DNA from 3 places in the Kitasatospora sp. NPDC101235 genome. Region 3 is predicted to be linked to each of the others. Evidence: riboswitches for the same ligand, from Rfam matches in the RefSeq annotation. Region 3 holds a riboswitch; each other region holds the start of a gene.
What was found. A riboswitch is a leader RNA that binds a small molecule or an ion and turns the genes downstream of it on or off. The one in region 3 is predicted to bind cobalamin.

Region 1 (5,335 bases), on a different contig from region 3:
CCGAGCCAGGCCGCCATTTCCCAGACCGCCGGCCACGGCGACTTCGGGACGGTCTACGACGCCCCGACCGCCCTGGGCGGGCCGCAGGCCCGAACCGAACAGATCGGGTTCACGCGGGTGGCCGACGGTCCGGAGCGGGTCCTCGCGGCGGTGCGCGAGCAGCTGAAGAAGGGCGCCACGCAGATCAAGCTGATGGCCGGCGGCGGCGTCATCTCCGAGTTCGACCCGCTCGACGTGCTGCAGTTCACCACGGCGGAACTGGAGGCCGCCGTCGACGCGGCCTCCGACTGGGGCACCTACGTGACGGTGCACGTCTACACCTCCGAAGGCATCCGCCGCGCGGTGGAGGCCGGGGTGCGCTGCATCGAGCACGGGCACCTCGCCGACGAGGACACCATCCGCTACCTCGCGGAGAAGGACGTGTGGCTCAGCACCCAGCCGTTCGAGGTCGACGACCACCACTACGCATCCGCGGACAGCGGCCGCAAGAACGGCGAGGTCTGCGAAGGCGTCGCCCGCACCATCGGCTGGGCGGTGAACCACGGCGTGCGGCTCGCCTTCGGCACTGACCTGGTACTCGCCCCGGGGAAGGCCCACCGGCAGAACGAGATGCTCGTCCGCCTCGCCACCTACCTCAGCCCGGTCGAGGCCCTGAAGGCGGCCACCTCCGGCAACGCCGAACTCTTCCGCCTGTCCGGCCGTCGCGACCCCTACCGTGCGGCGCCGCTCGGGGTCATCGCGCCGGGAGCATGGGCCGACCTCCTCGTCGTCGACGGCGACCCGACCACCGACCTGTCCGTCCTCGCCGATCCCGAACGCAATCTGCGCCTCATCGTCAAGGACGGCGTCGTCCACAAGAACGAGCTCGGCTGACCCGAGCCGGCCTCCTGCTCGTCTGCGACCCCCTCTGTCACGACGGCGGCCGATCTCCACGGCGAGATCCTCGACGAGGGGCGGGCACGGTGCGTACCACCGTGCCCGCCGGTCGTCCGTCCCGACGGGTGCGTCAGCCGGCGAGTTCCTCGCGCAGGCGGCGGGCGGCGGCGACCAGGCTGTCCAGGGAGGCACGGGTCTCGGTCCAGCCGCGGGTCTTCAGGCCGCAGTCGGGGTTGACCCACAGCCGCTCGGCCGGGATGGCCGCGAGGCCGGCGCGCAGCAGTTCCACGGCCTCCTCGGTGCTCGGCACGCGCGGGGAGTGGATGTCCCAGACGCCCGGGCCGACCTCGCGCGGGTAGCCGGCCTCGGCCAGTTCGCCGGCGACCTCCATGTGGGAGCGGGTGGCCTCCAGGGAGATGACGTCCGCGTCCAGGTCGTCGATCGCCGTCATGATCGCGCCGAACTCGGCGTAGCACATGTGGGTGTGGATCTGGGTGTCCACGCGGACGCCGGAGGTGGCCAGGCGGAAGGACTCGGTGGCCCAGCCCAGGTAGGCCGGGCGCTCGGCGGCCCGCAGTGGCAGGGTCTCGCGCAGGGCCGGCTCGTCGACCTGGACGACGGCCGCACCCGCGGCCTCCAGGTCGGTGACCTCGTCGCGCAGGGCGAGGGCGACCTGGCGGGCGGTGTCGGCGAGCGGCTGGTCGTCGCGGACGAAGGACCAGGCGAGCATGGTGACCGGGCCGGTGAGCATGCCCTTGACCGGACGGCCGGTCAGGCCCTGGGCGTAGCGGAACCAGTCGACGGTCATCGGGTGCGGGCGGGAGATGTCCCCGGCGAGGACCGGCGGGCGCACGTAGCGGGTGCCGTAGGACTGCACCCAGCCGTGCCGGGTGGCCAGGTAGCCGGTGAGCTGCTCGGCGAAGTACTGGACCATGTCGTTGCGCTCGGGCTCGCCGTGCACCAGGACGTCCAGTCCGGCCTTCTCCTGGTACGCGATGACCTCGCGGACCTCGGCCTCCATCCGCTCCCGGTACGCGGCGTCGTCGATGCGGCCCGCGGTCAGGTCGGCGCGGGCGACGCGCAGTTCGGTGGTCTGCGGGAAGGAGCGTCCCGGTGGCGGGCCGGGATCGCACCGACGGCGACGGTGGTGTCCAGCACGTGGTCGTAGAGCGAGAAGTCACCGGTCGGGACCTCCTCAATGCCGGAGTCGGCGAGCTGCTGCCAGTTCCCGCGGCGCAGGTCTGCGGCCGTGGCCAGCAGCACCTCAGCGGTGACGGCGCCCTTCCAGTACCCCTCGATCGCCTTCTTGAGCTCCCGGCCCCGGCCCTGGCGGGGGTAGCCGTGCACGGTGGCGACGCTTGCCGCGGCTGCGGACTTCGTGGTCAAGGGACTCTCCTTCGCGAGTCTGTCTCCTCAAGTACCCGGGGACGGGACGAGAGCGCGAAAGGGATGACGAACCGGACGGCGGCCGCCGTGGACACGCGTGCCTGATCCGCCTGGTGTGGTCGCCGACCCGCCCTCGAGGTCACCGGATATCCGCGCGCGGATGGTCCGCGGGCGGGCAACGGGCAGGTCTTCGGACTCGCGGGCACACCCACCCCGGCCGAAACCAGGACGGACACCTACTGGCCGTCGCTTCCCGGACCCGACCCGGGTCCAGTGCGTATGACGGCGGTCGTTCCCACTCACCGCTGCGGGGCAGTCCCGGATTCCCACCGGGTTCCCTCTTGCGACGCCCTGTCTGGCGGACAGGGCGAACCAGCTGCCCGGCCAGCCTAGAGGCACACCACCGGGTCTGGCGCGGGAATCACGGAACGCGTCCGCATGATGAGACGGCGGCAACTTCATCGGCTGCCCCGGCGAGAAGCACTCACCACTGCGGGTGACCACGAAGCCGGGCAGGTTCTACAGGCGGCGCCGTGTCCATCCGATCACTTCACGTTGCCTCCGCCAGGGGCGATGACGTTCCGAGAAGCTCCCGAGGACAGATCCGGCCAGGCGCAGGACGATGGAAGCGGTGGGACGTGCCGAGTGTGCCGCCGTCGCCATTCCGGGCGGCCGCTTCCGCACAGCCGTGAGGACAACGGCGCAGCCGATCACAGAACAACCCGTTGCATCGCACGGACGGTCGGATCACCCGCTTCCCCTGAGCCCGTTCCACCGGATCGCCATCCGGAGGCAACCATGGGCGCAGTTCTCGGTGACGTGCTGGGTTTCGCGGCGGCCGTCGCCATCAGTCCGCTCCCGGTCATCGCCGTCATCCTCATACTCGCCACGCCCCGAGGACGTCTCAACGGTGTCCTCTTCACCGTCGGCTGGATCCTCGGACTCGCGGCACTGGGCGCGGTGATGCTGGCGATCGCTTCCCCGGCAGGCGCCTCCGCCCACGAGCACCCGGCTACCTGGGTGGGAGCGCTCAAGCTCGCTCTGGGCGTGTTCCTCGTCCTCTTCGGTGCCCGGCAGTGGCGCCGACGCCCGAGGGATCCCTCGCAGGCCCAGCTGCCGAAGTGGATGGGCGCGATCGACCGCCTCGCGCCGGTCAAGGTTTTCGCACTCGGACTGGCCTTCTCCGCGCTCAACGCCAAGAACGCACCGCTGACCATCGCCGCGGGCGCCACGATCGGCTCAGCAGGACTGCCGGTCGGGCAGCAGATCGCATCGTTGGCGATCTTCGTCGTGATCGCCACCCTCGGCCTGCTGGCCCCGCTGGCGGTCTTTCTCCTCGGCGGGGAGCGGGCCAAGACCGTGCTCGGCGGCTGGAAGGAGTGGGCAGCCCAGCACAACGTCGCCGTGATGGCCGTCCTGTTCTTCGTTCTCGGGCTGAAGCTGCTCGGAGACGGCATCGCCGTCCTCGTCTCCTGACAGGCCGTGCGCTCCGAGCCGGTGGAACGGACCGGCCTCGTCCACCCGACCGGGAGCCGACGGGGCCCGAACGACCGGCCCATCGGCAAAGGTTTCATCGCCGGCGCGGAGTGGGCCCATCGGACCATGACGGACGGTCCCCCTGAGCGCACGATGGAAGCAGCGACCGGCACCTCGATGACGACGAGGACCGCGGAGCCCCCGTCGCCACACCCGGGACGAGGCGGCTCCGGCCCGGCCGCGCGGGCAGAGCACGGGACCGGCCGGCAGCGACCCGGAGGAGGTGTCGGGATGCGCGGGTCCGCATCGCTGGGGAGGATCCTCGGCATACCGCTGCGGATCCACTGGAGCGCCCCCGTCCTGGTCCTCTTCTTCGGCATCAGTCTCGCCGGGCAGACCCTCCCCGCGTTGGTTCCCGGCCGCTCCGGCACCACCTACGGCCTCGCCGGCCTGGTCGGGGCGCTGCTGCTCACCGTGAGCCTGCTCCTGCACGAGACGGCCCACGCCGTCACCGCGCGGCGGGCCGGGATCCGGGTGGACGACATGACGGTCTTCGCGTTGGGCGGCGTCACCCGGATGGGCCGGGCTCCGAGCCCCGGCCGCCAGTTCGCCGTCGCCGGGATCGGGCCGCTCACCAGCCTGGTCCTCGGCGGCGTCTTCCTGGGCGCCGGACTCGGCGCCGAACGCGCCCTCCACTGGGAGCTGCCGGCCGCGGTGCTGCTGTGGACCGCCTGGGCCAACCTGCTGCTCGGGGTGTTCAACCTGCTGCCCGCCGCTCCCCTGGACGGCGGACGGCTCCTGCAATCGGTGGTCTGGTGGCGCCGGGGCGACCAGGAACAGGCCGAACGCGTCGCCGGACGGGCCGGCCAGGCGGGCGGCCTGCTGCTCTGTGCCGTCGGCTGGTTCGAGTTCCTCCGGGGCAGCGGATCCGGGATCTGGCTCCTGCTCGTCGGGTTCTTCATCTGGTCGTCCGCCCAGGCAGAGGTCCGCCGCGCCGTGCTGGTGGCGGCCCTGCGCGGCACCCGGATCGGCCAGGTCATGACGTCGCCGGTCACCACCGGGCCCGACTGGTTCACCCTGGACCGCTTCCTCGCCGAACCCGCCGCCCATGCCGGGCTCCCGGTGGTCCCCCTGGTCGATGTCGCCGGTCGTCCGAGCGGCCTGCTCGACCTGCGCCGGCTCGCGGCCCTCCCGCCCGCGCGCCGGGCCCAGCTGCGGGCCCGCGACCTGGCCACCCCGCTGTCGGCGTGCCTGGTCGCCGCGCCCGGGGACGACCTCGTCGAGGTTCTGGACCGCGCGAGCGCCCCGCCGCCGATCCTCGTCCTGGACGACGGCCGGGTCGTCGGCGTGGTCACCACGGAGGATCTCGACCGGATCGCCCGCGCCCGGCAGCCGAGGGCCACGCGCGGACGCTGAGCCCGACCACGCCGTCCGGCCGGCCGGCCGAGCGTGACCGCCACCGCCGCCCTCAGCTCCAGTCGACCGTCAGCCGCCCGTCCCGTTCGCCCACCTCGGTGCCGAACTCGGCGCAAGCGGTGGCGAACCGCTCGCGGATCCACTCCCACTCCTCGCCACGAGCGAAGCGGGTGTGGCAGAA
Region 2 (5,335 bases), on a different contig from region 3:
TCCGCTGGGAGAACACCGCGCTGGTCCTGCCCGGCCTGATCTACGCGACGATCATCTTCCCGCTCTGGCACCGCAACCCCTACCGGCTGGAGGCCTGGGCCGCCCGCATGATGTACGGCTGGGCGCACGTCTTCGCCATCTGGGACATCGTGCGCCGCAACCGGATGGCCTGGCAGCCGACCGGCTCCAGCGGCGCCAAGAGGAACAAGACCCGCCGGTTCTGGATCGGCGTCATCGCCTGGGGTGGCGGAACCGCCCTGCTCTGGGTACTGCTGAGCATCTGGCGGATGCTCACCATGGGACCGCTGAACTTCGCCCTCGTCCTCGCCTCCGGCCTCTTCTACGCCACCATCGTGGGCCGGGTCCTCGTCCAGCCGCGCCCCACGGAAGCAGAGTGATCGCCATGACCGCCCACCTCCGACGGGCCGGCCGGCTCCGTCGCCGGCTGGCGCTCCCGCTGCTGACCGCCGCCGGCCTGCTGCTCGTCACCGCGTGCGGCCCCGAGGATCCCGGCTTCGCGATGCAGAAGGACTTCGCCCAGGCCGCCCCCACCGCTCCCGGCGCGACCCCCGGCGGCGCCGCACCGGCGGCGCCCGCCCAGCCCAAGGCCCTGCCGTCCGGCGTCCCGTACGACGTCACGCCGCTACTCAAGCCGAGCCACAAGTACCTCGGCGCCGCCCTGCCCGACGTCCCCGCCACGATGGACGCGCTGCCCGGCTACAGTTCCGCGATCGGCAAGCAGCCCAACGTCCTGGAGTACTACGCCCACTGGAAGGGCGGCTTCGACACCGCCGGCGTGCGCCGGATCCACGAGGCCGGGGCACTGCCCTTCATGGCCTGGGAGCCGCACGACCGCTCGCTCGCCTCGATCGCGGCCGGCGACACCGACGACTACGTGCGCGGCGTCGCCAAGGCCGTCGCCAAGCTCAACCTGCCGATCGCCATCAGCATCGCCCACGAGATGAACGGCGACTGGTACCCGTGGGGCCGTCAGGCCGCCACCCCCCAGGACTTCGTGGCCACCTGGCGCCACGTCCACGACCTCTTCGACCAGGCCGGCGCCACGAACGTGATCTGGGTCTGGAGTCCCAACATCACCGACCCCGCGCCCAACACCCGCCTGGCGCCGTACTACCCCGGCGACACCTACGTCGACTGGGCCGGCATGACCGGCTACTTCACCCGCACCGGGCCGAAGACCTTCGACGCCCTCTACGGGCCGACCATGGCCGAGATCCGCACCTTCTCCAACAAGCCGTTCTTCATCAGCGAGACCGCCTCCGAGCAGGGCAAGCGCCAGCACGCGGACATCGACCAGCTGTTCTCCGGGCTGGAGGCGCACGACGACATCGTCGGCTTCGTCTGGTTCAACATCGTCAAGCGGGCGGACTGGCGGGTCGAGGCCGTCCCGGACACCCTCGCCGCGTTCAAGCAGCGCGTGTCCGACCCCCGTTACGGCTTCGACATCCGGAACCCCTGATGAGCACTGAATCCGACTTCCCTCCCGTCCCGCACGGCCGCTCCGCCCAAGGCCGCCCCGCCCACGGCCCGACCGCCGAACCGGACCCTGACCACGCCGAGCCCCGCACGGCCGTGGCGGTGGACAACCCCGACGCCGTCGAGCTGGCCCCGTACACCATCCCGCAGGTTCCCGCGATCGGCTGGGACCCGGGCCCCAGCCCCCGCCGCCGCTGGATCGCCCGCGGCCTGCTGGGCGCCGTCCTGACCGTCCAGGCCGCGCTCTCGCTGCGCCTGCTGGCCGCCGCGCACCCCGACGAGGCCGCCGCCATGGTCTCCGGGCGCCAGCAGCTGGCCCACCTTCTGCACGGCACCCCGGTCACCACCGACCTGGTCGACCGGGTGCACGGCTCGCCCTGGCTCTACCCGCCGCTGGCCGGCGCCGCCGCCGACGCCAACGGCATCTGGGGCACCCGGCTGCTCAGCCTCGGCTTCGCGCTGCTCACCACGGTGCTGCTGTACTCGCTGACCAGGCGGCTGTTCAACGAGCGGGTCGCCATCTGCGCCATAGCCGTGTACGCCGTCCTCCAGTCCACCGTCGTGGTCGGTTTCTACGCCGCGCCCGAGTCCCTCGCCGTACTACTGGTCGCCCTCGCCGCCTGGACCACGGTGTTCACCGCCCGCCGCCATCCGGCCCTGGCCCTGCTCGCCGCCCCACCCACGGCACTGGCCTGCGCCGTGGCCTACTCCGCGGCCTTCGCCGTGCCCGCGCTGGTCGCCCTCGCTTTCGCCTGCGCCCGGCCGTACCACCGGGCCGGGCCGGCCGCCGTGCGCGCGCTGCTGACGGCCCTCGGCACCCTCGTCCTGCTGCTCCCGTTCGGCACCCTGGGCAAGGTCGCCGGGTGGTCGCCCTCGCAGGGCAACGCCCGCGGCTCTGCCGGCTCGATCCTGCTCGGCACGCTCCAGTGGGCCGGTCTGTTCACCGTCCTCGCGGTGGCCGGCACCATCGCCTACGCGCGCCGCGAACAGATGAACGAGCACAACGCGACGGAGAAGGACGCCGTCCCCACCTCCCGGAGCCAGCGTGCCCTGTTCGGGGCCACCCTGACCGTCACCGCCCTGCTGATCCCCGCCGCCCACCTGTGGACCGGCACCTCCGGCGCGCTGTTCCGCCACCTCGGCTACGGCATGCTGCTCGCCGCCCCGCTCGCCGGGGTCGGCCTGACCCGGCTGGTCGGTGCCCACTTCCGCCATCCCCAGCTCGGCATCCTGGTCTGGGTCGCCCTGCTCGCCCTCGGCCTGGAGCAATCCGCCCTGCGCTACCAGAACGGGCCCGACTCCGGCCGTCTGCTGGCCGTCCTGCGGGCCCACACGCAGCCCCAGGGCCGCTACCTCACCGAGGTCGACGGACTCGCCGAGTACTACCTCGGCAGCGTCTCCAAGCCCGAGCAGTGGGTCTCCGCGCGCACCGGCACGGAGTACCGCGACGGGGCCGGGGTCCAGCACCACGGCGACGACGGCAGCGCGGCCGCGATCCGGGACGGCTGGTTCACGATGGTCGTCCTCGACAGCACCGCGCCGAGGGCCACCGACCGGGCCCTGAGCGAGGCCCTGACCGCCGCCGGGCACTACCGGCTGGTCGCCCAATTCACGTCGCCGACCGGCGATTCGAGTACGTACAAGGTCTATCTCAAGCACTGACCGGCCGCCCGGCTCACGCACATCTGCGACACGACAGGCACAACATATGGTGCCGCCGCAGTCCGGCGGCACTACATGTATGCTCACTCCTGCTGTCGATGCAGGGGAACCCGGTGCGAATCCGGGACTGCCCCGCAGCGGTGTGCGGGCGGCTCCAGCAGCCGTCCCGCGAGTCCGATTACCTGCCGGACAGCGTGCGCCACGGCCCTCCCGCAGAGGCCGCGCCGGCACCAGCAGTACCCCTCCGGGCCTCGCGGGCGGGCCGGGGAGTCACCGTCGCGCGACGCCGTCTGCGTTCGCGCCGTGCTCCCCTGCCCAGATCGGCCCGGTGCCCCCGATCACCGCCGCCGATCGCCGCCAGGAGAGAGCGCCTTGACCATCGCCGCCTCAGCCACCCTGCCCGCCCAGGGCTCCGGTACCGCCTTCACCGACCCGACGGTCTCCGACCCCGGCGGCGCCCTGCTGCGGCTGCTCACCGACCGCAGCACCGACCTCACCGAGGTGGACCCCGGCCATGTCGCCGCCGCCGCGCTGCGCGGCCGCCACGCCGGCTCGGACTTCGCCGAGCTGCGCGGGCTGGCCGTGGACGCCGCCGCGTCGATGATCGCCGAGGACCCCCAGTACTCGAAGCTGGCCGCCCGCCTGCTCGCGCTGGAGATCGTCGACGAGGCGACCAGCCAGGGCTCGGTGTCCTTCTCCGCCTCGATCGCCGTCGGCCACGCCGAGGGCCTGATCGGCGACACCACCGCGGCCTTCGTCGCCAAGCACGCCGCCGCCCTGGACGGGCTGATCGACGCCGCGGGCGACGACCGCTTCGAGTACTTCGGCCTGCGCACCGTGCAGTCCCGCTACCTGCTGCGCCACCCGATCACCCGCAAGGTGATCGAGACCCCGCAGCACTTCCTGCTCCGCGTCGCCTGTGGCCTGGCGGTCGGCGACAGCGAGCAGTCGGTGCGCGAGGTGGCCGAGCTGTACGGCCTGATGAGCCGCCTGGAGTACCTGACCTCCTCGCCGACGCTCTTCAACTCCGGCACCCGCCACCCGCAGATGTCGAGCTGCTACCTGCTCGACTCCCCGCTGGACAACCTGGACTCGATCTACAGCCGCTACGCGCAGATCGCCCGGCTGTCCAAGCACGCCGGCGGCATCGGCCTGTCCTACTCGCGCATCCGCTCGCGCGGCAGCCTGATCCGCGGCACCAACGGCAAGTCCAACGGCATCGTGCCGTTCCTGCGCACCCTCGACTCCTCCGTCGCCGCCGTCAACCAGGGCGGCCGCCGCAAGGGCGCGGCCTGCGTCTACCTGGAGACCTGGCACGCCGACATCGAGGAGTTCCTGGAGCTCCGCGACAACACCGGCGAGGAAGCGCGCCGCACCCACAACCTCAACCTGGCGCACTGGATCCCGGACGAGTTCATGCGCCGGGTCAACGCCAACGAGGACTGGTCGCTGTTCTCCCCGGCCGACGTGCCGGAGCTGGTCGACCTGTGGGGCGCCGACTTCGACGAGGCGTACCGCAAGGCCGAGCTGGCCGGCAAGGCCGTCCGCACCATCCCGGCGCAGACCCTGTACGCCCGCATGATGCGCACCCTCGCGCAGACCGGCAACGGCTGGATGACCTTCAAGGACGCCTCCAACCGCGCCGCCAACCAGACCGCGCTGCCGGGCCGCACCGTGCACTCCTCCAACCTGTGCACGGAGATCCTGGAGGTCACGGACGACTCCGAGACCGCCGTCTGCAACCTGGGCTCGGTCAACCTCGGCGCCCACGTGGCCGCCGGCGCCTCCGCCGACGACCTGCTCGGCGCCATGGACTGGGAGCGGCTGGACGCCACCGTGCGCACCGCCGTCACCTTCCTCGACCGCGTGGTGGACATCAACTTCTACCCGACCACCGAGGCCGGGACGTCCAACTCCCGCTGGCGGCCGGTCGGCCTGGGCGTGATGGGCCTCCAGGACGTCTTCTTCAAGCTGCGGCTCGACTTCGACTCCGCCGAGGCGAAGCAGCTGTCCACGCTGATCGCCGAGCGCATCATGCTCACCGCGTACGAGCGCTCCGCCGACCTGGCCGAGCAGCTCGGCCGCCACGAGGCGTACGGCGAGACCCGTGCCGCCCGCGGCGAGCTGCACATCGACCACTTCTTTGGAGACAAGCACAGCCCGACGGCCGCCCCGC
Region 3 (5,335 bases):
GCCTCCAGCAGCAGGCCGGTGCGCAGCCGGAGCAGGTGGCGGGCCGGGCCGAGGGCGGCCACCGCGACGGCGAGGCCGGGGAGTTCGGCGGTGGTGTCGGCGAGCCAGCGGGTGGCGGGGCGTTCGGCGTGCACCTCGGTGCGGGCGAGGACCTCCGCGGTGTAGCGCAGGGCGTCGCCCGGGTGTTCGTCGGTCAGGGCGTGGAAGCCGCGCGGGGTGTGGTCGTTCGGGTCGAAGGGGTAGCGCCGGAGGCTGACGTCCGTGCCCTCGCTCGTGCCCTCGACGTCGTACGCGGTGGGCCCCTCGGTGGCCGCGGGGCATGGAACGGGCTTGGGGTAGGGCAGGAGGGCCGGTTCGTCCCGGGGTTCGTCCAGCCCCTCCAGGAAGGAGTAGAGCAGCGGGCGCAGCAGCCGGGCGGACTCGCCGCGGTGGGCGAGCGATCGGCCGGTGATGTCGCTCAGGTCGGCCGGGTCCTGGGCCAGGACCAGTTCGAGTTGGGCGGCGAGGTCCCCGTCCGGGTCGAGGAGGGGTGCGGCCTGGCCGAAGGCGTAGCCGGGGGAGCGCGGGTCGAGTTCGGCGGCGCCGGTGGCGACGAGCACGGTGCGGTGGTCCAGGGCGGCGCCGTAGACGGTGACCGAGCCGTGGTCGCCGATCACGCAGTCGGCGGCGACGAGTGCGGCCTGCCAGCCCTGGTGGGGCGGGATCAGACGCAGGCCCATCCGGCGGGCGTCGTCGAGCAGCGCCTCGGGGTCGTGGCGGCTCCACACGTTGGGGTGCAGGACGACGGCCACCGTGTACTCGTCGGCGGGCAGTTGGCGGACCAGCCGCTGGGGCAGGTCGGGACGGCGGCCGAATAACGAGTGCTCGCTCCAGGTGGAGCTGACGACGACGAGCCGTCGGCCGCCGGTGGCGCCGAGCGCGGCGCGGTAGCCGTCGCGGGAGCGCCGACTGCCGAGCATCCGGTCGAAGCACGGGTCGCCGACCACCTTGGCGACGTCGAGCGCCTCGGGGCAGGAGACCCGTAGCCGGTCCAGCTGTTCGGGGTGGGAGAGGCCGAGGACGTCCACGAACACCCGCCCGTGGTGGGTGAGTTCGTTGCGGGACAGGCCGGCGGCGCTGATCGTGTCGCCGGTGGACTCGGTGACCAGGCGGTTGTAGCCGGCGCCGTGCGGGAGGACGACGAGGCGGGCGTCCAGGCGGTGCATGGAGGAGTGGACGGCGCAGGCGACGGCCAGGTCGAAGTGGCGGCGGACGGCGTCCTCCCAGTCCAGCACGGTGAAGCCGGGCAGGCCGTGGAGGTACTCGTCGAGGGCGCGGTCGGCGAAGGCGGAACCGGGGTTGACGGTGAAGTAGAGGTCGATGCCGTGCGGGCCCAGCAGGGAGAGGACGTCCAGGACCCGGGTGGCGGAGGTGAGGGTGCGGGCGACCGCCAGCACGCGGGCCTTGACCGGGTCGGTGTTCCAACGGTCGGCGGGCCAGGCGTGGGGGTGGGACGGCACGTCATGATCGTACTGGCAGGGGCCGCCTCCGGCGCGTCGCGTCCTTCCCGGGAACCGGCGGGCCCGGGAAGGAGTCAGCCCGCGGCCGCGCTGGGTTCGTGGTGCTCGGCGGCGGCGCACTCGTCAAGGAGGGGGCGCATGGCCTCGTCCACGAGCCGGTAGCGCACCACTCGTCCGTCCCGGTCGCCGGTGACCACGCCGGCCGTGCGGAGCAGCCGCAGTGCCTGGGAGACGGCGGGGTCGCGCATGCCGGTGGCGACCGCGAGGTCGGTGACGGCGAGCGGGCCGGCCCGGTGGAGGGCGAGCAGCAGGGCGAGCCGCCCGGGGTCGGCGAGCAGGGAGAACCGCTCGGCCCAGGACCGGACGTGCGCGGGGTCGCCGATCGCGGCGATGGCCTCGCAGACCCGGTGCCCGTCGATGGTGCGGTGGCCCGCGCGGTCGGCCGGTACGAGATGCATGCGGACATTCTTGCAGGCGCTCCCCTGTGATCCTGGACACCTGCGCAGGTGCGCAGCCTTGCACGGGTCGTGCCCGGCCCCTACGGTGTAGCCCGCCGTGGTGCTCGGGAAGACCGGTGACGGACCCTCAGGGGTCCCAGCCCGGAGCGGCCCTCGCCACTGTGATCGGGTCGTTCCTCCGCCTGCGGAGGAACGTCGTCCGTACCCACGGAGCCACTGGGCGCCTCGCGCGCCTGGGAAGGCGGGTACGGGCGTCCCGTAAGCCAGGAGACCGGCCACGGCATCTCACGAGGTTTTCCACGAGGTGCTGGAGCGTGATCCGCAGATGACCCTGCCCGAAACCGTTGCTGCCGGGGCGAAGACGGCCCCTTCCGTCCTGCCCGCCTTCAGATGGCGGCGCGAGGACACCGTCCGTACGGCCGGGTTGATGGTGGTGATCCTGGCCATGCACGTGGTGGCCTTCGGGACGCTGATCTTCCTGGTCGCACCCGAGAAGTACGCGGTCGGCACCCAGGTCTTCGGGGTGGGCCTGGGCATCACCGCGTACACCCTCGGCATGCGGCACGCCTTCGACGCCGACCACATCGCGGTGATCGACAACACCACCCGCAAGCTGATGGCGGACGGCAAGCGGCCGGTCTCGGTGGGCTTCTGGTTCGCCCTCGGACACTCCTCGATGGTGGTGCTGATGGCCGCCCTGGTGGCGGGCGGCGCGCAGCTGGCGAACACGCTGATGGACGACGAGTCGACCACCCACAAGTGGCTCGGGATGGTCGGTACGACGGCCTCCGGCGCGTTCCTCTACCTGATCGGCGCACTCAACCTGGCGGCACTGCTCGGCATCCTCAAGGTGTTCCGGGCGATGCGGGCCGGGCGGTTCGACGAGAAGGAGCTGGAGGCGCACCTCGACTCGCGCGGCTTCATGGCCCGGGTGCTGAACCGGGCGACCCGTTCGATCACCCGGCCCGGGCAGATGTTCCCGGTGGGCATGGTGCTGGGCCTGGGCTTCGACACCGCGACCGAGGTCACCCTGATGGTGATGGCCGGCTCGGGCGCGGCCTCCGGCCTGCCCTGGTACGCGATCGTCTGCCTGCCGCTGCTGTTCGCGGCCGGGATGAGCCTGTTCGACACCCTGGACGGGACGTTCATGAACTTCGCGTACCAGTGGGCCTTCGCCAATCCGGTCCGGAAGGTGTACTACAACCTGACCATCACTGGTCTGTCGATCGCGGTGGCCTTCATCATCGGCACCATCGAGCTGGTCGGAGTGCTGCACGAGAAGCTCGATCTGACCGACCCGGTCACCGGGTTCATCGCGGACATCTCGCTGGACAACGTCGGCTACGCCATCGCCGGGCTGTTCGTGGTGGTCTGGGCGATCGCGATCGGGTACTGGAAGCTGGCCCGGGTCGAGCAGCGCTGGACGCCCGAGAACTCGTGACTCAGGTGGCCGCGAGCAGCAGCGTGCCCGCGACGGCGAGCCCGGCGCCGACCGTCTGGACCGGGCGCAGCCGCTCCTTGAACACCCCGCGCGCCATCAGTGCGGTGACGACCGGGTAGAGCGAGGAGAGGACGGCGGCCACGGCGGCCGAGCCGCGGTGCGAGGCCATCGCGTAGACCCCGTTGGCGGCGACGTCGGCGAGCCCGGTCGCGGTGAGCGCGGGCAGCTGCGCCCGTATGCCGGGCAGCAGCTCGGCCGTCCCGCCGGAGCGGCGCAGCCCGGCCAGCAGGACGGCGCCGCCGACGGCCACGTTGCACACCCGCTGGACGCACAGCACCAGCAGCAGGCCGCCACCGGTGGAGGCGTGGGCGATCAGGGCCATCACGGTGCCGAAGCCGAAGGCGGCGGCGACGGTGAGCAGCAGCGCCTTGCGGGCCGCACGCGGCCCGCCGCGCTCGGGGCCGGCGGCCAGCACCACGCCGACCACCGCGACCGCGATCCCGGCGACCTGGCCGAGGCCGGGCCGGTCGCCCAGGGCGAGGCCGACGCCCACCGGCACCGCGACGCCGACGGTGGTGAGCGGGGAGATCACGCCCATCGGGCCGAGGGCGAGGGCGCGGTAGAAGGCGAGCACCGCGAACGGGCCGATCACCCCGGCGGCGACCGCCCACCAGAGCGCCGGGGTGGCGTCGGTCCAGCCGCCGGTGGCCAGGACGGCGGCGAGCAGCACGGCGGCGGCCGTCGCCTGGGAGGCGACCACCACGGTGAGTGCGGGCAGTCGTCGGGCGAGCGCGCCGCCGCCGAAGTCGGCGACGCCCCAGAGCAGGCTGGCGGCGAGGGCGAGCAGGGCGGTCACCGCGAGGCCCCGCAGATCGAGGACAGCACAATGCACTCCGAAGTACAGTCGGATGGACTCGTTGTCGAGACGGCAGCGTAGTGCAATGAACTGAACTTGCCGAAGAATATTTTGTACTGTTTCAGCCAGTGGACACCGGAGGACTGCCCGCGTGCCGGACCCCGACCTCGTCTCCCGGGCGCTCGCCCACAACCTCAAGCGGCTGCGCACCGAGCGCGGCCACACCCTGGACGCCCTCGCCGCCCGCTCGGGGGTGAGCCGCGGCATGATCGTCCAGATCGAGCAGGGCCGTACCAATCCGAGCGTGGCCACCGTGGTCCGGCTCGGCGACGCGCTCGGCGTCTCGATCGCCACGCTGCTCGACTACGAGAAGGGCCCGGACGTCCGGATCGTGCCCGGTGACCAGGCCGTGCCGCTGTGGACCGGGCCGTCCGGCGGGACCGGCACCCTGCTGCACGGGATCGAGGCGCCCGGGCCGCTGGAGCTGTGGGAGTGGCGGATGGAGCCGGGCGAGGAGTACTCCTCCGAGCCGCACCCGGCCGGGACGGTGGAGATCGTCCGGGTCGACGAGGGGGAGCTGACCCTGGTCCACGACGGCACGGACCATCCGGTGCCGGCCGGTGGCACGGTCTCCTTCGACGCCTCGTACGCGCACGTCTACCGCAACGCGGGGGAGCGGGTGCTGCGGCTGACCATGGTGGTCTCCGTCCCGCCGCCGCGCTGAGCCGTCGAGCGGACGCGGCGGCGCCTCCCCGGGCTCGGGGAGGCGCCGTTCGGGTGTGCGGGGTCAGCGCTCCTCGCGGAAGTCGACGTGCCGGCCGGCCGCCGGGTCGTACTTGCGCAGGACCATCCGGTCCGGGTCGTTGCGGCGGTTCTTGCGGGTCACGTACGTGAAGCCGGTGCCGGCGGTGGAGCGGAGCTTGATCACCGGGCGCAGTTCGCTGCGGGCCATCGGGCGTCCTCCTGGGTCCTGGGTGTCGGGTCTCGGGCGTCGGCCGGGGCCGTACACCGAAATGGAAGTCGTTTTCGTGCGGTGAGAACGCGAGCCCGGCCCTGCCCATTCCCGGATGCCGGGGAGCGC

Region 1: another riboswitch for cobalamin. It lies ahead of ACIRRH_RS10485 (hypothetical protein); the one in region 3 lies ahead of ACIRRH_RS14760 (HoxN/HupN/NixA family nickel/cobalt transporter).
Region 2: another riboswitch for cobalamin. It lies ahead of ACIRRH_RS05045 (ribonucleoside-diphosphate reductase subunit alpha); the one in region 3 lies ahead of ACIRRH_RS14760 (HoxN/HupN/NixA family nickel/cobalt transporter).

Annotation. Positions count from the first base shown of each region.
Region 1 covers NZ_JBIWNZ010000004.1:373,635-378,969, reverse strand. Annotated here, with positions in the region: gene ACIRRH_RS10495 (amidohydrolase family protein) at 1-873, shown strand, start outside; partial or broken gene metE (5-methyltetrahydropteroyltriglutamate--homocysteine S-methyltransferase) at 1,007-2,041, opposite strand; gene ACIRRH_RS10485 (hypothetical protein) at 1,936-2,223, opposite strand; cobalamin riboswitch at 2,447-2,605, opposite strand; gene ACIRRH_RS10480 (GAP family protein) at 3,061-3,738, shown strand; gene ACIRRH_RS10475 (site-2 protease family protein) at 4,030-5,154, shown strand; gene ACIRRH_RS10470 (CapA family protein) at 5,207-5,335, opposite strand, start outside.
Region 2 covers NZ_JBIWNZ010000002.1:357,502-362,836, reverse strand. Annotated here, with positions in the region: gene ACIRRH_RS05060 (glycosyltransferase family 2 protein) at 1-398, shown strand, start outside; gene ACIRRH_RS05055 (glycoside hydrolase family 26 protein) at 404-1,480, shown strand; gene ACIRRH_RS05050 (glycosyltransferase family 39 protein) at 1,480-3,159, shown strand; cobalamin riboswitch at 3,206-3,364, shown strand; gene ACIRRH_RS05045 (ribonucleoside-diphosphate reductase subunit alpha) at 3,532-5,335, shown strand, end outside.
Region 3 covers NZ_JBIWNZ010000007.1:209,111-214,445, forward strand. Annotated here, with positions in the region: gene ACIRRH_RS14750 (hypothetical protein) at 1-1,499, opposite strand, end outside; gene ACIRRH_RS14755 (metalloregulator ArsR/SmtB family transcription factor) at 1,574-1,957, opposite strand; cobalamin riboswitch at 2,039-2,252, shown strand; gene ACIRRH_RS14760 (HoxN/HupN/NixA family nickel/cobalt transporter) at 2,283-3,398, shown strand; gene ACIRRH_RS14765 (EamA family transporter) at 3,400-4,254, opposite strand; gene ACIRRH_RS14770 (helix-turn-helix domain-containing protein) at 4,406-4,978, shown strand; gene rpmG (50S ribosomal protein L33) at 5,042-5,206, opposite strand.